Regions from separate parts of the Pedobacter sp. HDW13 genome, predicted to be linked through region 1. Evidence: riboswitches for the same ligand, from Rfam matches in the RefSeq annotation. Region 1 holds a riboswitch; the other holds the start of a gene.
The links. A riboswitch is a leader RNA that binds a small molecule or an ion and turns the genes downstream of it on or off. The one in region 1 is predicted to bind cobalamin.

Region 1 (10,869 bases):
TGAAATACAAATTACACCACGTTTTAAAACTAACCGGCTTTTTGCTTTTAACAGCCCTGGCATTTGCCTGTAGAAAAGATACCCCGGTAGATGAAGACGCTGAACAGGGAGCCAAAACCCCATCATTAACCGTAAAGGGCTTATATGTTTTGAATGAAGGCAACTGGGGTTCTAACAAATCATCTTTAGATTACTATAGCTATGATGATGGGAAATACACGAGGAATATATTTGGCGCAGCCAATCCGGCTGTTACTTTAGGCCTGGGCGATGTGGGTAACGACATCAAAATTTACGGCGCTAAAATGTATGTTGTTGTAAACGGAAGCAATAAAGTAGAAATTTTAAATGCCAGCAACGCAAAGCAGGTGGCTAAACTGGATATCAACAACCCGCGTTATGTTACCTTTTATAAGAATTTCGCTTATATCACATCTTATGATGGCTATGTAGCCGTAGTAGATACCACTGCTTTGAGTACCATTAAAACTAAAATAACGGTAGGTAATCAACCCGAAGAAATGGCGGTTGTAGGTACCAAACTCTATGTGGCCAATTCTGGTGGTTACAACTATCCAAACTACGACAGAACTGTATCGGTAATTGATTTAACAACCAATACCGAGATTAAAAAAATTGATGTTGCCATTAACCTTCACCATTTAAAAGCCGATAAGTATGGTGATGTGTATGTGATTTCGAGAGGTGATTATGCAGCCATTGCTTCGTCGCTGTATGTAATCGACACCAAAACCGATGCTGTTAAAAAGAACTTCAATGTTCCTGTTAGCGACTTCTGGATTAATGATGATGACGCTTACCTGTTTTCTTACAGCTACGCTACCTCAAAATCAACCTACGTGAAACTTAACGTAAAAGATGAAACAGTTGCAAGTAATAATTTTATAACCGATGGTACTGAAGCTTCAATTACACTCCCTTATGGCATTGCAGTAGATCCAACATCAGGAGATATTTTTGTAACCGATGCCAGGGATTATGTTACTCCAGGTATCATTTACTGTTTCGATAAAGCAGGCAAAAAGAAATTTACGTTTACCACCGGCGATATTCCGGCACACATTGCATTCTTATTTAAATAACATAAACACACACAAAATGAAAAAATCAATAAACTATGCCATGGTTTTCTGTCTGTTCTTATTCAGTTGTAAGAAAGATAACGTACTCGGGCCTGATGTAAATCTACTGGTTAAAACAGATGCAGTACAAGCTAAGGTAGCGGTAGCAACCAATTTTAGCGCAGGTACAAACAATGGCCAGGCTTTTCAGCACGAATGGAAATTAGATGGCAAAGTGGTAAGTACCATTTACAACTATAACTTTACTGCCACAAAAGCCGGTACTTATGTTTTAGCGTACAAGGGTTATAACGAAGCTGGCGAATTTACACATACTTACACCATTACCGTTCCGGTTCCGGTGGTTGAGATTACACCTGCAAGCAGCAAATTTATTAGCCGGATTTTAGATTATTTACCTGCACCAGGGCAATTTGTAAACGAAACTTTAGGTAAACCAGAACAGGCGCAGAAATTAATTGGAAGTACCACTAACTTAATCTCTTTAGGTGGCTTTGGTGGCTACATTATTTTCGGTTTCGACCACTCGGTAGTTAATAACACAGGTAACGATCTTGCCATTTATGGTAACCCATCAGGTGCTCCTTATCATTTTTCTGAACCAGGCGTTGTAATGGTTAGTCAGGATAGCAATGGTAATGGCCTTGCTGACGATGAATGGTATGAATTGGCCGGAAGCGAGTACACCAAAGCTACAACCATTAAAAACTATGAGATTACCTATACCAACCCTAAAGCGTTTGCAAATGTAACCTGGAAAGATAACCAGGGAAATAGCGGCGAAGTGAAGGTTAATAATTTTCACAAACACAATTTTTACCCTGAATTTGCTGCAAATCAGGAAACAATTACGTTTAAAGGTACCTTATTACCGCCATCAACAGGTAAGGTAGGTAGTATTGTGATCAGTTCTCCTTTTGATTGGGGCTATACCGACAGTTATTCTACAGGCGATGATTACAAAACCAATCTGTATAACAGCTTCGATTTATCGTTGGCGGTTGATAAAAGCGGAAACAAAGTTGATTTAAAAACAATCGATTTTGTTAAGGTGTATACTGGCCAAAGTGCCGATGCAGGTAGCCTTGGAGAAATTTCTACTGAAGTTAAAGGTGCAGTTGATTTAGGGATCAAATAAATACGAGCATCTACCTATAAATAACGTCTCAATAAAAGAAGGCCTGCCTGGTGCAGGCCTTTTTCGTTTACATCGTTTTTAATAAATACTAACAAGAGTTAATCTGCATCTGGTTAGTTTAAAATATTTTCTTGCAAGACTCAAAACGTATCGAATTACATACAAATCATATCAAAAAAGACTGAAATCATGTCATGCAAGACCCAAAGCGTATTTAATTACATACAAAAAGTATCAAATTACACTGAAGAAGTATCATGCAAGACTCAAAACGTATCGAATTACATACAAATTATATCAAAGAAGACTGAAATCATATCACGCGACACTCAAAATGTATTGAATTACATACAAAACATATCTAATCATAATGAATTTGTATCAGGCTAGTTGGTTTCGGTAATTCGCCTGATACGTTTAATATTTAGTCATAAGCGCTTAGTCTTTATTTTATCTGCGTTCATCATTAAATCTGCGCGAAAATGGTTAGCGAATATTTCCCGCTGATTACACAGTAAAGGTCGCAGATTTAAAAGGTGATCGTCATTTCTCGATAACGGAAAAATTGCTCGTTTAGATCACAGGAAAAGCCCTGGTGCTAATAAATTTTACATTCTATTGTTGTTGTATTTTTTTTATTACATTTGCGGCGCTTTTGGTTTCCGGCATTACATCCGGAATTAAAAGGGAATACAGTGTAAATCTGTAACTGTCCCGCAGCTGTAAGCTCTGTAACGGTTTTTCTATTCTTTCGCCACTGCTCCAGCTCGCCGGAATGGGAAGGCAGAAAACCGGGAGTAAGTCAGAAGACCTGCCTCTAGCATTAATTTCGTAGCTTTCGGGGATTGAAGCTGGGTTTTGAAGTACTTAACGTTTACGTATTTTCATTTCTTTTTACAATCTGTTGGCTATAGGTAAAACTAACCATCAAAATGAACAAAACAACAATTTTAGCCGCTGCTGGTTTAGGTCTGGCGCAGCTAATGATTAGCCAGTTGGCTAATGCGCAGCAAAAAGACACTTTGCAGCTTAAAGATGTGGTAATTTCTGCCACCAAAAACGATCAAAAACAATCACAAACCGGTAAAGTGGTTAGCATCATCAGCAGAGAGGTGTTGGAGCGCAGCAACGGAAAATCATTACCCGATTTATTGAATGAGCAAGCTGGTATCATCATCAGCGGTGGAAACAGCAGTCAGGGTAAGGATAAGAGTATCTTTTTCAGGGGCTCGGCTAGCGGTTATACGTTGGTATTAATTGATGGAATTGTACAGAACGATCCTTCAAGTATCAGCGGAACATTCGATTTACGTTTATTCTCAATCGATCAGATTGATCATATCGAAATTTTAAGAGGTGGCCAGTCTACCATTTATGGTTCAGATGCAGTAGCAGGGGTAATTAATATTGTAACCAAAAAAGGCGGACCAAAAGGAAATACCATTTATGGTGTAGCCAGTGCCGGAAGTTTTGAAACGTATAAAGGAACAATTGGCTTGAATGGTGGTGTTGAAGGTTTTTCTTACAACATTAACTATACACACCTTAAAACCGATGGTATTTCGGAAGCGGTAGCGCCGGCAGGCAGCACAGCCGAATTTGATAAAGATGGCTTTAAAACGGATGGGGTTAATGCTAATTTCGGTATTCAACTGGATAAGCGCCTTTCTGTTAATCCGTTTTTACGTTATTTCTATGGTAACTATAAAATAGATGAAGGCGCTTTTGCTGATGGTTTACCAGCCAATAATTCGATATTGAAGCAGTTTAGCGGAGGTTTTAATGCCGAATACAAACTCAATACCGGAAAAATTACTTTAAACTATAGTCACGAAAGCAACTCGAACGATGTAAATTCGAGCTTCATGGGCTTTGCCAGTAATTTTGTAAATTACGGTAAAATGAACCTGATCGATTTATTCTACAATCAGAAATTGGGTAATAAATTAGATTTATTAGTAGGTATCGATAACCGCAAAACAAAACTGATTACCAATTCAAGCAATCCGACAACCAACATTTTTGCAGCTTATGGATCGTTGTTTTTACACGATTTAAGTGTGTTTAACCTTGAGGTAGGCGGCCGTTACAACAAACACGATCAATATGGCGAAAACTATACTTACTCGGTAACCCCAACCATCAATATCATTAAAGAAGTGAAGTTGTTTGGAACGGTATCTACAGCGTTCAAAGTGCCTAGCTTAAACATGCTTTTCGGACAATATGGAGCTAATTTAAACCTGAAGCCAGAAAAATCGCAGAACTACGAAGCAGGTGTAAACCTGAGCTTTGCCGATGATCAGTTTAGCTTGCGTGTAGCTGGTTTTAAACGCGATTTAACCGATGCTATTGTTTACACTACAGGTTATATTAACCAGGGAAACCAGAAATTTAAAGGAGTAGAGGTAGAGCCGGCAGTTAAGTTTAGTGTATTTAATGTTAATGGTTATTATGCTTATGTTGAAGGAAATACCGGAACTGTAGATTTCCTGATCCGCAGACCGAAAAATACTTTTGGTATTACAGCGGGTGCACAGGCAACTCAAAACTTATACATCAGCGCCAATTACCGTTACTTTGGTAAACGTTTCGATACCAATTTTATATCTTATTTAAACGAAGAGCTGCCATCGTATAAATTGCTAAATGCTTACGTAGAATATGCTTTGGCTAAAAAACGCGTAAAAGTATTCTTTGATGCCAAAAATATCCTGAATGCAAAATACAGTGAAATTATTGGCTACAATACACCTGGCTTTAACTTTAATACAGGCGTAAGTTTTAATATACGCTAATAAAAAATTAACTTTGCTTAAATAATAACCAAAATACAATGTCTCATTTAAAGTTTAATCCGCGCACCTTAATACTGCTATTAATGATATTGGTGATTACGGCTTTCCGTTTACTGGTAACATTTAATTCAGATGAACTGAAATTTGCTAATTTCTCCTCAATCGGAGCGGTTGCCTTATTCGGTGGTGCCTATTTTAAAGATCACGCCAAAGCTTTTGCTTTTCCGTTGTTGAGTTTGTTTTTAAGCGACTTTATTTTAGCTTCAACCATTTTCAGTAAATACAGTGGGGGTTCATTTTTGTACCAGGGCTGGTATTGGACCTATATTGCTTTTGCGTTAATGGTTTTAGTAGGTAGAATTCTGCTTAAAAATGTAAACGTGGTAAATTTATTGGCCTCAACATTAACTATTGTGCTTATCCATTGGTTGGTTACCGACTTGGGTGTTTGGATTAATAATCCGGCATATACCCAGGATTTAGCAGGTTACTGGAACTGTTTGGTTAAAGCTATTCCATTCGAAATTAGATTCTTAGAAGGAACAGTTATTTATGGAGCCTTACTTTTTGGCGCTTTCGAGATTTTAAAAGCAAAATATCCGGTATTAAAATTAGAAGCACAAGCTGCATAATAATACCTTTTAAAAATAGAAATCCTCTTTTGACTCAGTTCAAAAGAGGATTTTTTTTAACTTAGAATATTCAATTACATTTTACCTTTTCCATTTTACATCAAATGAAAGTCGTTTCTTTTTTACCCGCTGCCACAAAAATGATTTACGATATGGGCCTTCAGGATTACCTGCATGGTGTAACCTTCGAATGTCCGAAAGAAGCAGCAGATCAACCCAAGGTAGTACGCTGTATCCTGGAAGGTAAAAACTATTCGAGTATAGAAATCGACCGGATTTTTTCTGCATCCAAAGCACAGGGCAAAAGTCTGTACTGGGTAGATGATGCACTTCTGGAAAGCATTGCGCCTGATGTTGTATTTACGCAGGATATTTGCGAAGTATGCAACATAGATACAGTTTGTACCGAAACTGCAGTAATGAAACTGAGCAAGCAGCCAACTTTGGTGCCGCTTTCGCCCAATAACCTGCAGGATGTTTTCGAATGCGCCATTACCATTGCCAGGGCATTGGGAAAAGAAGAAGTAGCTTTTAGCTATCTGGCAGGATTACAGCAGAAAACCGATCAGATTTTAGATAAACTGCGGGAAAGCAAATCACCTTTGAAGCGTGTGATGCTAATGGAATGGATAGAGCCTATATACAATTGCGGGCACTGGATTCCCTTTCAGATTGCAGCAGCAGGAGGGGTTGATATGCTTTCTAACCCTGCAGGCGATTCGATTGTTACCCCATGGGAAAAGATTGTAAAGTATAATCCTGAGGTTTTGATTATTGCACCTTGTGGCTTCGATCAAAAACGCAGCCTCGAAGAAATGAGTTTGCTTACAACTAAAACGGGCTGGAATGATTTGGAAGCTGTAAAAAACAATCAGGTGTACATTGCAGATTTTGATATGTTTACCCAGCCTAGTGTAGGCACTCTGGTAGAAGGTATTGAAGCTTTAGCCTGTATGTTTCATCCGCAGATCTTTAAAGCAGATGAAAGGATAGCTAAAAAGTTTATCAATTATGCTCAATCACTTCAATCCGTATAATCATTAACTCAGTGTAATCTATTAATCGGTGTAATCATCTTATGAAATTAGTTGTTTTAACAGGAGCGGGGATTAGTGCCGAAAGTGGATTGAAAACTTTTCGGGATTCGGACGGTTTGTGGGAAGGATATAACGTGTACGATGTGGCTACTCCCGAGGCTTGGGAAAGAAATCCGGAGTTAGTACAGGAGTTTTATAACGAAAGAAGACGGCAGGTGGTAGCGGCTCAACCCAATGCAGCGCATTACATACTCGCGGAACTGGAGAAAGATTTCGATGTAGAGATTGTTACCCAGAATATAGACGATTTGCATGAGCGTGCCGGATCAACTAAGGTTACGCACCTGCATGGCATCATAACCCGTTCGCAATCGAGTTTGCGGCCCAGTTTAACTTACCCCATTGAGGGAACAGAAATTAAAATGGGCGAACGCTGTAAATTAGGTTCTCAGTTACGGCCTCATGTAGTATGGTTTGGCGAAGCTGTGCCGATGATTGAAGTGGCTGCTAAAATCTGCAAACAAGCTGATTTATTTGTGCTGATTGGGACTTCACTGGCAGTTTATCCCGCAGCCGGACTAATCGATTTCGTTCCGCGAGAAGTAAAAAAATACATTATTGATCCTAAAACCCCTGATGTTAAACGATATCAGCATGTAATTACCATTGAGCAAAATGCCGTAAACGGGATGGAGCAGCTGAAAAGTATTTTAACAAATGGATAAGAAAATCTGCATTTTCAACTGGAGTGGCGGTAAAGACAGTACACTGGCACTCCACTATGCCCTTCAGGACCCCACAATCGAAATCAGGTACATGGTTACTACTGTTACCGAACAATACAACCGCGTTTCGATGCACGGTGTTAGAGAGGCTTTGCTGATTAGACAAGCCGAAAGCATTGGTATTCCTTTATATCAGATCCGTTTGGGAGAAATGCCCGATATGGAAACTTACGATAATACCATGCGTACCCACCTCAGTAAATTTAAAGCAGAAGGTATTACGCATTCTATTTTTGGTGATATTTTTCTGGAAGACCTTCGTTTATACCGTGAAGATAAGTTGGCAGAAATTGGTCTCAAAGCTATTTTTCCGCTTTGGCAGAAAGATACAAGGCGACTGATCAGCGAGTTTATAGGTTTGGACTATAAAACCATCATTGTTTGTACGCAGCAAAACCTAAAAGATATATGTGGAAAAGTAATCAGTGAGGATTTGATTAATAGCCTTCCCCTTGAAATTGATCCCTGTGGCGAAAATGGTGAATTTCATACTTTCGCTTTTGAAGGGCCTGTGTTTAAACAAAAAATCGCTTTTTCAGTCGGTGAGCAGGTTTTTAGGACTTATAATGCGCCTGCAAAAACTGCTTCAGAAAGTGATTCTCCCTGCTCGACTACGGAGCTTTCGGGCTTTTGGTATACCGATTTAGTTGAATAATTTTCTTTTATAAAACATTTTGGCATCATTTTTTCTTTAGTATCTGTAATTAACTAAAATCGCACATGCAAATGAAAATTGTTTGGCAGGTTAGGGGCCAGACAAACGTCATTTAAAACTAAAAGTTATGAAAAAGATATTCGTGGTAATCGCACTAAGCTCAGTAATGTTTGCCTGTAACAATAAGGCCAAAGAAGAAGCAGCATTAAAACAACAACAGGCAGAAAAGCAGTTGGCTATTAAAGCTGTAAAGGATAGTTTAAGATTAGATAGCTTTAAAAAAGCAGAAGTAGCTAAAGTAGAACAGGAAAAAGAAGCTAAACATCAGGCAGAACTTGCAGCGGCAAGAAGGGCTGGAGCTAATTCTTCAAGGTCATATGCAAGCTCAGGTGGTAGTTCGAGCGGTGCTTACGGTGGTACACAACCAACAGCTAAGAAAAAAGGCTGGAGTGATGCTGCTAAAGGCGCTGTAATTGGCGGTGCTGCCGGTGCTGTTGGTGGTGCTTTAATTGATAAGAAAAAAGGTCGTGGCGCCATTATTGGTGGCTTAGTGGGCGCTGGTGGTGGTTATTTGATCGGTAGAGGGGAAGATAGAAAATCAGGTCGTGTTCAGCCTAAGAACTAACAGGTTACTTAATATAATAAAAGCGTTGCGATGTAAAAATCGCAACGCTTTTTTTGTGCACCATAAAATCATTTCTATATTGCGCAAAAAAAAATCCTCATGACAGACCAAACTTTAGCTGATAAAGGCCAGATTCAACATTTTGTAATGTTCTGGTTAAAACCACAGTTAACCAAAAGTGAAATAGCCGATTTTGCCAATTTCTTCGAAAGCCTGAAGCCCATTAAATACATTAAAACTTTAAGTTATGGTTTGGCCGCAAACACACCCGTACGTCCGGTTACCGATAATTCGTTTACTTACTCTCTAACCATAACCTTCGCAAATATCGAAGATCATAATGCTTATCAGGAAGATAAGACACATCTTGATGCTGTAGAGAAATTCTCGAAAAACTGGTACAGGGTAGTGGTACACGATACGGTGATTGCTTAAGATCAAACCCAACCTATATTTCGGTAATCGTCATCTCGACTGAAGCGCAGCGAATGGAGAGATCTTTAAATATAAACCCAATAATATCATTGTCATTTCGATCTGATAGCTATTGAATGGAGCCTGCCGGTTCTTCGGTTGCGAAGTCGAGAAATCTATCTATACAGATTTCTCGACTTCGTTACACTTCGAAATGACGTTTCTGTACCAAACCTCCCATATATTTGGCAAAATAAGCAGTCGGAATTATATTTTGTGTATATTGTTAATTGTCATTATATCAGTATTTTAAATTTGTTTAATTAAACTAAATGCTGACTTAAATGTAGTTTTGTTTCTCTGAAACAGCTTAAATTTCAAAATATAATTTTGATTTATATATTAATAATCAGTAAATCAGCTATTTACGTATTTAATATTGATGCCTGTTATAAGCGGCTGTAAAATCGCTCCGCATTAATTTAAAGCGTTCAATAACTGTTGTGATAAATGCTTCGTCAAGTATTTCGAATACATCATTTACACCCCCTCCACTCAGGTCGAGTTCGGCTAATTTATAGCTTTGCTCGAAGGAGCCTTGTTCAAATTTCACAATGTATTTCTGGTTCATAGAAAAGATGGTGATTTTACACTCAGGGTGTGGTAATTCTGCTATAACTCTCATTTTAAATAATTTTAGGTTTGGTGGGGTTAACTTGTGGTTGGTAATCGTTAATCGGTATGCCGTTTAGTTTACCGTAGCTGGTTATGATTTCAAAACGCGCAAATAGTTCTTCTTTGTACCATTGGCGTGCTCTGGTTAGTTTAATCACATCGGCATGGTCAAAAGTTTTGTAGGCATAATTTTTTACGCTTTCGGCATTTTCCCAGATGGAGAAAGTAGCCTGATCCAGAAAAGGATTTTCTCCAATGCCTGCAGCGAGGATAAATCCGGGGGCAGTCCTCATGGCATCGGAAGCTCTTTTAATGTTTTGCCTGAACTCTTTCAGACGGTTAAACCGGATCGCAGCCCGCGTAATCACAGCAATTTTTCCGTTGTATTCGTTATTGTCTTTGTCACTCTTAAAAGGTTCTTTTTTAGACCATAAGCCATGGCTTGATAAAGGTTTTAATAAGGTGGTGCAGCTTTCCAGACCAAAGAAGTTAAACCATTTTGTTACCAGCGAATTGCGGTAAAAAGCTTCGCAATCTTCCTGGTACTCCCAGGTGGTAAGTAATGCCCAGTGTTTGAAATCGGTAGCCAGATCAATCTCTGCATTTTTGCCACTACCCATTAATTTCCAGAACCTGCATTTTTTGTTGAGCCACAAGGGTAAACGCAAAACAGCCATGCCTATAAAAGCAAAGGGAATGGTAAGGCCACGAAATTTTGTAATGGTTAAGGCTGTAATCAAAGCAGTCGAAGTTTTAACTGCCAAAACTAATGAATTTAAGGATAGGTTATCGTTCAAAATTTCGTCATTAAATCTGCAATAGCATTGCTTATTGCAAATCATCATTAACTTTGGTTATAGAATTAGTAAGATGGCAGAAGATTTAACAATAACCCGAAATACCTCAAAAGAGGAACAATATCAATCCATTATTCCTCAAATAGAAGCTTTACTGGATGGCGAAACCGACTTTGTAGCCAATATGGCTAACGTTGCTGCTGCATTAAA
Region 2 (10,869 bases), 2.7 Mb from region 1:
TTTTGGGCCTGATGCCGACTGGACTATCGACGGCACGCTGACCATTTACAGTAAAAATGTATGGATTGCCCCCGGTGCAAAATTTAGCGGTAAAGGGAAGATTATCATTTACAATCCGGGCGATAATCCTTTTTACACCGATATGCCATCGGGTCCAACACAGATTGATGGCAACAATGGTAATTTCATTAACCTCATTATCGAACACCACAATACAAGCAACATTGTTTTAGCCAATGTTACCGATCCGGGATACAATACCAAAAATCCGGTTGGAGCAGATGGGGCTACACTAAACATTGCCGGAACATTAGATATGGCTGCTAACGGAGCCGACATTATATTAAACGGTAATAATTTAGTTTTCAATGCTAGCGGTAAAATCAGTAATTACAGCATGTCGCGGATGGTGGTTACCGAAAACAGTTTAACCGGCCATATGGTTAAAGATATTAACGCCAATGCTGCATTTGTATTTCCGATAGGCATTGCAGAAGGCGATTATACACCCGCAACATTAACGCCCAAAATACCAACACGGATTTTTGCCAGTGTTCAGAATTATAATGCCGACAATAATATACCCGGCACCGATATGATAAAAGGGATGGATAGAACCTGGAATTTATATGCTGCTACTCCGACTACTGCAACCGTTACTTTACAGCACAATACCATTACCAATGGCTCGGGTTTTATTGATGCAAAGGCTTCCATTACCCAGTATTTAGGCTTTGGTAAATGGGATGTAAGCGCAACAACCAACCCTGCTCAGGGTGTTCATACCCGCAGTAACGTAAGCATAGCGGGCGATATGCTGGCCAATGGAGCCTTTTTTACCAAGCACTCGCTCGATGGTACTAATTTAATTATTCCCAACCTGTTTACGCCAAATGGCGATGGCAATAACGATACCTTCGAAATCCGCGGACTCGAATTTTTTGATGCGAATGATCTCGTTATCGTAAACCGCTGGGGAAATGAAGTGTATAAAGCAAGTAACTATCAAAATAACTGGACCGGTGAAGGCCTTAATGAGGGCACGTATTATTACGTACTGAGGGTTAAAGCAGATGCATCTGCTGCATGGCAGGTGTATAAAGGATACATCACATTAATCAGGGCATTTAGAAGATAATTGGTTGAGGTTCGATTGCCTTAAACCGATGTATGTACATCATCACCATGAAAAAAATACTCACCATAACAGCCTTAATTTTATTGACTAAGCTTTCTTCTGCACAGCAGGATGCACAGTTTAGCCAGTACATGTTTAATGGCATTTACATTAACCCTGCCTATGCAGGTTACCGCGAACAGTTAAACGTACATGCTTTTTATCGCAACCAGTGGACAGGGTTAACGGGTTCGCCAAAAACCATGTCGGTAGCGGTTGATGCCATTGCCAATAACGGAAATGTCGGGCTGGCCCTGCAACTCTCTGGCGATAGGCTTGGTGCACAAAGAAACCAGTCTGTTTATGCCAATTATGCCTATCGCATTCGTTTAAATGCCGATGGAACTTCGAGGCTGGCCCTGGGTTTGGGTGTAGGGGCAGTTCAGTTAGGAATTGATGGCGCAATGCTTAACCCCAACGATTTTGAAGTTTACCAGCCTACTGGCATGGAAAGCACCATTGTGCCCGATGCCCGTGCCGGTGTTTACTTCGCTAACGACCAGTTATATGCCGGTATTAGTGCCGATAACCTCGTTTCGCAGTATATAGATATTGATCGCTATGCCTTTATTCCGCAACCCAAACCACATTATTACCTTACTGCAGGCATGCTCATTCCCTTATCGCAGGATATCCTGTTAAAACCTTCTTTTTTATTGAAAGACGACCGTGGAGGACCAAGCAGCATAGATTTGAATGCCTTTGTAATTTTAAACGAAAAGCTCTGGTTGGGAGGATCGTACCGCACGGGAATTAAGCTGTACAATAAAGACTATCTGCAAAAAGATTTAAGCAAAATGAATTCGGCAGTGGCAGCAGTACAACTGTTTCCAACCAACAACCTGAGGATTGGTTATGCCTACGATTTTTCTATTGGTGCCCTGCAGCAATATAGCGGCGGAACACATGAAATATCAATCAGCTATTTTTTCAATAAAAAGAACATGCGCATGTTAACCCCAAGAATTTTTTAAGCCATGGCTCATTTATCCATACCAAACTTTATTGCTGTTAACTACAAAAGATTTTTAGCTACGGCTATGTTAACCTTGCTGCTCCTTTTTGGCGCTAAACCTGGCCAGGCGCAATACGTGCTCAATGCTGCCGATGCCCAATACGAGCTTTTTAATTATAGCAAGGCCATAAACCTTTACGAACAGGCCTACCAAAAGAAACCAACGCAGTACACCGCCGAGCGGCTTTACCATTGTTATGCCTTTATCAACGATTACAAACAGGCCGAAAGCTGGAGTGCCATTGCCGCTGCAATGCCAGATGCGAAACCCGAAAATATACTGGCCTATGCCAAAGCCTTACAGCAAAATAGTAAGTACACCGAAGCCAAACAGCAATTTCAAAAATACGCTGCTACTGGCGAAACCGTTGCCCCTGCCGATATAAACCGCTGGTTATTGAGCTGCGATTCTGCTTTGTATTGGATGAAAAACCCCACATCGGTTATCATTACCAATGCCGCTAAACTTAATTCTGCCCAATCAGACTGGGGGCTTAACACGTTTGGTAACGGCGTAACTTTTGCTTCCGATCGCGGTGCTGATGGTTCAGTACAAAACGGTTCCAATCGGCCCTTTTTTAAATTTGATGGCACAAAGAAACCCGATAAAAATATTTACGGCTGGACCGGAAACCATTATTTACGCCTCTATACACAAAGGGAATTAACCGATAGCGTAAGTCCTTTTCCTATTCAAACCCACACCGATTATCATATGGGGCCTGCCAGCTTTACGCAAAGCGGAAAGGAAATGTATTTCACCTTAACCAAAATCCCAAAGCATCCGGTTTATGTAAAAGGCAAACTGGCTACCGTTAACGTAGAAATCTATTCGGCTAAGTTAGATGAAAAGGGAAATTGGGGTAGTCCTCTCGCTTTTAGCTATAATAAAGTGGATGAATATTCGGTTAGCGATCCTTTTATCAGTGCCGATGGCAATACCCTTTACTTCAGTTCAACTATGCCCGGCGGCCTGGGCGGGGCAGATATTTATTTTTGCCTGAAAAGAGCAGATGGTACCTGGCAGCTTCCCGTTAATTTGAAAGCACTGAATACTGCCGGTAACGAACGTACACCTGTGTTGGGCGGGCATCAGGATTTTTATTTCAGTAGCGATGGTCGGGTAGGTATGGGCGGATTGGATATTTATAAAGCCAATCTCGTAGGAGATAAAATCAGTAAGATCGAAAATATGGGCTACCCGCTCAATTCGCCTCAGGATGATTTTGCTTTTCTGAAAACTAATGCACTAAACGGATACCTGAGCTCCAATCGCACAGGTGGCTTAGGAAACGATGATATTTACAGCTTTACTGCACCTCAATTATTGGTATTTAAACTTACCGGAATTGTTTTCGATAAACGTACTAACCTTCCACTCAACAATGCGTTGATTACGTTAAATAAAACCAATATACAAAACCTGAAAGTGTTAACAGGTGATGATGGTACATTTCAGTTCAATTTAGAAAAATCGGCTGATTATGAACTTACGGGAGAGAAAACCGCTTACCGCAACGATTTGGCCCAGGTAACCACCAAAGGCCTTACCACCAGCACCATGCTTAAGCAAAATCTGTATCTGGAAAAAATAGAGCTCGAGAAAGCAATTAAGCTGGAAAATATTTATTATGATTTCGATAAATCTGATATCAGGCCTGATGCAGCTATTGAGCTTAACAAACTGGTTAAAATTATGAAAGATAACCCAACCATTTGGATTGAGCTGGGTTCGCATACCGATAGCCGGGGTAACGATCAATATAACATGCAGCTATCGCAAAACAGGGCCAATGCTGCCGTTCAGTACATCATTAACCAGGGCATTGCCCCGAACCGGATTACTGCTAAAGGTTATGGCGAATCGCAACTGCTTAATAAATGTGCTAACGGTGTAAAATGTACAGCAGCCGAACACCAGTTAAACCGGAGAACCGAATTTAAGATTGTAAAATTATAAAACGTTGCTGTGCAGCAAGCGGCTTTTAGCGTTAGGGATAGACTAAAAAGCCCTTGTTTGCATGGCTTCGTTTTTTAGCAATTATTCTAAATACACCATAACCATAGGGTTTATATTTTCTCCTTATTAACAACTAATTAATTTCGGAACTCCTACGGATTTTCTTCACATGTTATCGAAGCAATTCCGAAGAAACAGGCTATATTAACCTTTGTTTACAGGCTTAATTTAAGGTTGCCAATTTATTTCACCACCTAAGACATGTAAGAATATTAAAGGTTGGAACGAAGACACGATTGCAATTTATTTACCATTTAAGACATATAAGCTCATGTAAGGGTAATTGTACTTATATGAAACTTATATATCTGATATGGTTTTTGTTTTACATGGTAATAAATTGAGTTGTCATCCTGAGCTTGTCGAAGGATCTGCCTTAACCTAATTCAATCATTCAAAACTCAATTACGCCAATACCTCTTCGCGCATTTCCTGGGCTGCTGCCACCATTTCAATCAGTGCTTTTTTGGTTTCATCCCAATGGCGGGTTTTTAATCCACAATCAGGGTTTACCCAAAGCTGATCGGCAGGAACCACAGCTTTCGCTTTTTCCAAAAGCTGCACCATTTCTGCTCTTGAAGGTACCCTTGGCGAGTGGATATCGTACACACCAGGCCCAATTTCGTTCGGGTATTTAAAGTCGGCAAAGGCATCAAGCAGTTCCATTTGCGAACGCGAACATTCAATTGTAATTACATCGGCATCCATATCGGCGATATTTTGGATAATATCGTTAAACTCCGAATAGCACATGTGAGTATGGATCTGCGTTTCGTCTTTTACACCGCTTGCCGAAATTTTAAAGGCCGTAACCGCCCATTTCAGGTAAGCCTGCCAATCTGTTTGGCGTAACGGAAGGCCTTCGCGTATGGCTGGCTCATCAATTTGAATGACTTTTATTCCTGCATTTTCGAGGTCTACCACTTCATCGCGGATAGCCAGTGCAATTTGGTTACAGGTAACTGATCTCGGCTGGTCGTTACGTACAAAAGACCATTGCAATATCGTAACCGGACCGGTTAACATGCCTTTTACAAGGATTGGGGTTAACGATTGCGCAAATGCTGTCCAGTAAACCGTCATGGCTTTAGGGCGGTCTACATCACCATAAATAATAGGGGGTTTAACGCAGCGGCTACCGTAGCTCTGTACCCAGCCATTTTTGGTAAAGGTAAAGCCGTTAAGCTGCTCACCAAAATACTCTACCATATCGTTACGCTCAAATTCGCCATGTACCAATACATCAATGCCAATTTCTTCCTGCCAGCGAATGGCTTCTTCGGTTTCCTTTTTTAATAAAGTATCGTATTCGGCAGGTGTAATTTCTCCCTTTTTAAATTGTGCCCTCCAGTTTCTAACTTCGGTAGTTTGTGGAAAAGAACCGATAGTTGTAGTAGGGAAAAGCGGCAGTTTTAAAATATCCTGCTGTGTCTTTTTCCTGATCGAAAAGGCATTTTCGCGTTCTGCATCTTTATCGGTAATGCCACTTACCCTTTGCTTTACTGTTGTGTTATGGATCAGCGTAGAAGTTCTGCGGCTTTCAATGGCGTTTTTGTTTTCAGTGAGTTTAGTCAGTGCCTCCTGACCGGGGGTTTCATCAGCCAATGCTTTGAGGGTAACCACCTCATCAATTTTCTGTTTGGCAAAGGCCAGCCATTGCTTAATTTCGGGGGTAAGGGTTTCCTCGTTGGTTTCCAGGTCCAGATCGCAAGGCGAATGCAATAATGAGCACGAAGGCGCAATCAATACGCGGTCGCTACCCAGTTGGGCTACTGCTTTTTTGATGATGGCTAAAGATTGCTCAAAATCATTTTTCCAGATATTTCTACCATCAACCACTCCAAGAGATAAGCTTAATGTAGCCGGAATGGCATTTAGTACTTCATCCAGCTGCTCAGGGCAACGTACCAAATCGATGTGTAAAGCCTGTACAGGTAAGCCGGTAGCCAGTGCAAGGTTATCTTTTAAGCCCTCAAAATAAGTGGCTACCAATACCTTAAGCTGCGGAAATTGTTTCCTGATTTCGGCATAAACATAATTGTAGGCTGCACGGGCTTTTTCGTTAATATCTAACGCTAAAAACGGTTCGTCGAACTGGATCCACTCTGCTCCCTGATCTTTCAGCTCTGTTAAAATCTGGAGGTAAACCGGTAACAGTTTCTTAATCAAGTCGATTTTATCAAAACCGGTTTCTTTTTCTTTGCCCAGTAACAGGTAAGAAACAGGCCCAATAATTACAGGTTTGCTGTTAATGCCCAGTTGTTTTGCCCTTACAAATTCGTTTACAATTTTGCCTGAGAAAAGGTTAAACTCCTGGTTTTTATAAAATTCGGGTACAATGTAATGGTAATTGGTATCGAGCCATTTGGTCATTTCCATGGCGGTAATGTCTAAACCATCTTTCTGGTAGCCCCGGGCCATGGCAAAATACAAATCGAGTTCGTTATTGGTTTTCTGCAGTACCACCTGGTTATAACGTTTTGGAATGGCGCCTACGGTTAGCGACATATCCAGGATCTGGTCGTAATAAGAAAAATCGTTTGAAGGAATCAGGTCGATACCTGCCTCTTGTTGTAGTTTCCAGTTTTGATCGGCAATGTTACGGCCTTTGCTCAGCAGCTCTGCCAAAGTAATTTTGCCGGCCCAATATTGCTCGCTGGCTTTTTTTAGTTCTCTGTTGCTCCCGATACGCGGGTAGCCTAGGTTGTGGGTTTGCATTTTTTCAACTTTTTAAATGGTTAATAATCATTGTAAAAAGCCCCTTGTTAATTTCGCAATGCAATAAGGAAGGAAGTATGAAGGAGCGCAATGCCACGGAAACAGGGCACAACAAGCCCATAAAGGTTTTGTACCAGTGTAACAGCATTTGTCTGACATCAGGCTTCAATCGCGAAAGCATTGTCAATTCCGGAACAGAAAGGTATCCTGACTTGTAACCGTTTTATCATCTATGGATGTTTTTGATAAAATCTTAAATGTTACTTACAGTTGCGCGACAGTTCGTGATTTACACACGATTCCCTTTTCACTTCCGGTTATTGAAATATATACAAGAACTCTTTTGCTTACAATCAGTTTTTAATTCTTTTCAAAGGTAGTTAAGTGGATATTAAAACTATTGATTGTGAAATAATAAGGTTAAACAGCTGTTTTTGTGTTGTTTTTTAGTGTATTTTGCTTTTGAGTACTTAGATTTGGCAGCAAAAAAGAAAAATATTCTATGAGCGAGCTTGATGAAACTGATTTATTACTGTTGAAGATTTTAGGCAATAACTCCAGTTACACCACAAAAGAGCTGGCAGCGCAGGTAAACTTATCGCCGTCGCCGGTTTTTGAAAGGGTAAAACGGTTAGAAAACAATGGCTATATTAAAAAATACATCGCTATACTGGATGCGGAGAAATTTAACCAGGGCTTTATTGTTTTTTGTAACATTAAACTGAAACAGCATGACCGAAAAATCGGCCACCACTTTGTGGCCGATATTTTAAAAATAGATGAAGTTACAGAATGTTATAATGTTTCTGGCGACTATGATTTTATTTTGAAGGTATATGCGAGGGACATGAAACACTATCAGGATTTTGTTTTCAATAAACTCGGCTCAGTAGAAAGTATTGGGAGTACACACAGCACTTTCGTAATGGCCGAGATTAAAAATTCGCATAACATTAATTTTTAAGGGGCTGTGGCATTCTTTCGTTTGTCTACAAGTTTGCCACACTGAGCCTGTTGAAATGCCTATTTAAACTGGTAAGTTTTAACATAATCAAATACAACCTCGTCGGGATATACGCCCTTGGTGTAGTCGCCGCCAAAACCAGTTAATTCGGTACTTAAGATCATGTATTCTGAAATACCCGACAGGCCTTTACTTGTGCGGAATACTTCGGTTCCATCAACAAAAAAGACGTATTCTACGTTGTTCCAAAGTAATCCAAAAGTGTGAAAATTATTGTCGTTAATGGTTTCGCTGGGTACAATTTTACTTTCGCTTTTGTGGGTTGCACCGTAGCCTCCCCAATGTACGGTATGGTAAGTGGCGTTTGGATTCGGCTTCAGGTATTCAAAAATATCAACTTCTGCACCCACTGCAAGTGCATTATCTGGCTGTGAACCCATTGTATTTGTTTGTAGCCAAAAAGAGGAGTGTGTACCAAGCGATTTTTGCATTTTAGCCCTGCATTCAAAATAACCGTACTTCTGGGCAAACTTACCATCGGTACACAGTTGCCCAACATAATATTTTCCATCAGTATCTTTAATCGTTTGTATCACCAGATTTCCTTTGCCATCAAGCGAAATGGTTTTATTGCCCGAAACAGTAGCATATCCCCTTACGGTTCCATCAGCCCTGTAAGCCCATTTCGTTGCATCGATTGTTGTGCCGTTAAAATCATCAACAAAAACAGGAGTCATCTGGTGAATAAAGTCGGCTGGTTTTAAAGGTTTTTGGAGAAATGGATCCGTTTTTTGCGAAAGCGTTGGTACTTCGGGAACATCATTTTTCTTGGCGCAGGATAAAAGTAGAACGGCGATTAAAATTGAAACTGTGTTTTTCATAATACATTTAAAATTTGGTTACAGGATAAAGGTGTACCTTTTTTAGAATAAGCAGGGGCTAAAATCCTTAACAAATGGGGCGAAAAATACAAAGATATTATGGGTAATATGGATGACCTGTTGCAGCAGGTGCATAGGCCTGTAGGTAGGAAGCTGCTTGTGGCCTGTAAGCTTAACATTTTCTTAATGTTCACCAAACTTAAAGGGTATACTGTCCAAATACCTTTGCCGAAAAAAGATTTATGAAACGAATAGTTGCCCTAATGGCCTTGTTGTGGCTTTCGGCGGGATATGTATCGGCACAAGAAAACCATGTGGTATTGATTAGTATAGATGGCTTACGCCCCGAATTTTATTTAGATCCGCAATGGGGCATGATTAATGTACGCCAGGCCATGCAAAACGGAGCATATGCAGAGGGCGTAAGGGGCAGTTTCCCAACGGTTACCTATCCTTCTCACACCACCATTGTAAGTGGTGTATTGCCAGCCAAACATGGTATTTATTATAACACACCTGTTGAACCGCTGGGCATTTCGGGCAAGTGGTTCTGGTATTACAAAGACATTAAAGTACCTACCATCTGGACAGCAGCTAAAGATGCAGGTTTAACAACCGCAGGGGTGAGCTGGCCGGTTACCGTTGGTGCGCCAATTACGTATAACCTGCCTGAGTATGTAATTCTTCCACAAGGTAAAGGAGAGAAAAAAGACGAGATTAAAGCCATGTCTTTGGAATCGAACCCTAAAGAGCTTTTTCAGGAAGTACAGGATTATGCGGTAGGTAAGTTTAACGAGGAATATGGTGCTTCGGTTGATTTTTATACCAGCGACCAGAATAAATCGCGCATGGCAGCCTATATTTTAAGAAGATATAAGCCAGCTTTCCTGGCATTGCACATTGCACTTTTAGATCACTTTGAACATGAGCAGGGCCGCGATGGAGATAAAGTAAGATCGGCTATCGTAGGGGCAGATGTGGCTATTAAAACCATTATGGATGCGGTAGAGGCATCGGGTATGAGCAAAAACACTACTTTCATCATTACCGGCGACCACGGTTTTGTTGATATCCACACACAGTTTAAACCTAATGTAGTACTAAACAAGCTTGGCCTTTACGATGATGCCAATAAAGAAGGCTGGAAAGCTTACTTTCAGCAAAGCGGTGGATCTGCCTTTTTACACCTTAAAGATCCAAACGATAAAAAAAGCGTAGAGCAGGTAAAAAAAGCATTAAGCCAGTTACCGGAAGGCATCCAAAGAACTTTCCACGTATTGGATAAAGAGGGGATTGCTAAAGCACAAGGCGATCCAACAGCTGTTTTAGCGCTTGCTGCAAATCAGGGTTTCAGCTTTGGAGCTTCGGCCACGGGCGATATGCTTGCTCCGGCCAGCGGTGGTACCCATGGCTACCTTCCAACTGATTTTAAAGAGATACAAACCGGTTTTGTCACTTTCGGTAAAGGAATAAAAGCAGGTGCTGTTTTGCCCTTAATTGGTCAGGAAGATATTGAACCTTTAATTGCAAAATTGCTTAACCTGAACCTAAAAACAGATGGCGTGTTATACCCGGGCATACTGGCTCCGGTAAAGAAATAACAGGCAAATAACTGGTTAAAAAAATAAAGGGCTTCGAAAGTATATTTTCGAAGCCCTTTATTTTTAATCTTTTTTTAACAGGTTTAAAATACGCCAATGTAGTGGTTTCCTGTTTTGTTAATCAGTTTAGCGCCTTTGGTTACGTTACCCGTTCTGCTGTTGATGATGTAAATGTTGCCATCTTTACCAACTGGGGTTACAGCTACAAAAACTTCATCGCCATTTACTACCCAACCCTGATATTGAAAAAAGTAAAGATCGGGTTCATAAGGTAAGGTTACCTGTTTAGCGGTTTTGGCATTTAAATCTACCCTTGCAATAAAACTTTGTTGTTCGGTGGCATTAAAGGCTGAGGCAGCTGCTCCATCATGCGTGTACATGATAAAGGCAATTCCGTTTCCGGCATATGTCCAGCTTTCTATGTAGGCTCCTTTAACACCTAAAGCTGCATCTAAGCTAAATTTATACGCGTTATCGTATTCGTTATTTGGGT

Region 2: it holds a riboswitch for cobalamin, as region 1 does, so the genes downstream of both, metE (5-methyltetrahydropteroyltriglutamate--homocysteine S-methyltransferase) here and G7074_RS23485 (TonB-dependent siderophore receptor) in region 1, are expected to answer to the same signal.

The regions. Positions count from the first base shown of each region.
Region 1 is NZ_CP049868.1:5,648,355-5,659,223, reverse strand. It holds gene G7074_RS23495 (YncE family protein) at 1-1,103, shown strand, start outside; gene G7074_RS23490 (PKD domain-containing protein) at 1,120-2,241, shown strand; cobalamin riboswitch at 2,881-3,075, shown strand; gene G7074_RS23485 (TonB-dependent siderophore receptor) at 3,174-5,039, shown strand; gene G7074_RS23480 (DUF6580 family putative transport protein) at 5,078-5,671, shown strand; gene G7074_RS23475 (ABC transporter substrate-binding protein) at 5,776-6,708, shown strand; gene G7074_RS23470 (NAD-dependent deacylase) at 6,750-7,433, shown strand; gene G7074_RS23465 (adenine nucleotide alpha hydrolase) at 7,426-8,148, shown strand; gene G7074_RS23460 (YMGG-like glycine zipper-containing protein) at 8,276-8,773, shown strand; gene G7074_RS23455 (Dabb family protein) at 8,873-9,208, shown strand; gene G7074_RS23450 (hypothetical protein) at 9,621-9,872, opposite strand; gene G7074_RS23445 (DUF3291 domain-containing protein) at 9,874-10,626, opposite strand; gene G7074_RS23440 (GAF domain-containing protein) at 10,733-10,869, shown strand, end outside.
Region 2 is NZ_CP049868.1:2,921,229-2,932,097, forward strand. It holds gene G7074_RS27200 (gliding motility-associated C-terminal domain-containing protein) at 1-1,138, shown strand, start outside; gene G7074_RS12520 (type IX secretion system membrane protein PorP/SprF) at 1,186-2,151, shown strand; gene G7074_RS12525 (OmpA family protein) at 2,155-4,152, shown strand; gene metE (5-methyltetrahydropteroyltriglutamate--homocysteine S-methyltransferase) at 4,618-6,930, opposite strand; cobalamin riboswitch at 7,110-7,289, opposite strand; gene G7074_RS12535 (Lrp/AsnC family transcriptional regulator) at 7,433-7,894, shown strand; gene G7074_RS12540 (family 16 glycosylhydrolase) at 7,954-8,775, opposite strand; gene G7074_RS12545 (alkaline phosphatase family protein) at 9,018-10,376, shown strand; gene G7074_RS12550 (hypothetical protein) at 10,460-10,869, opposite strand, start outside.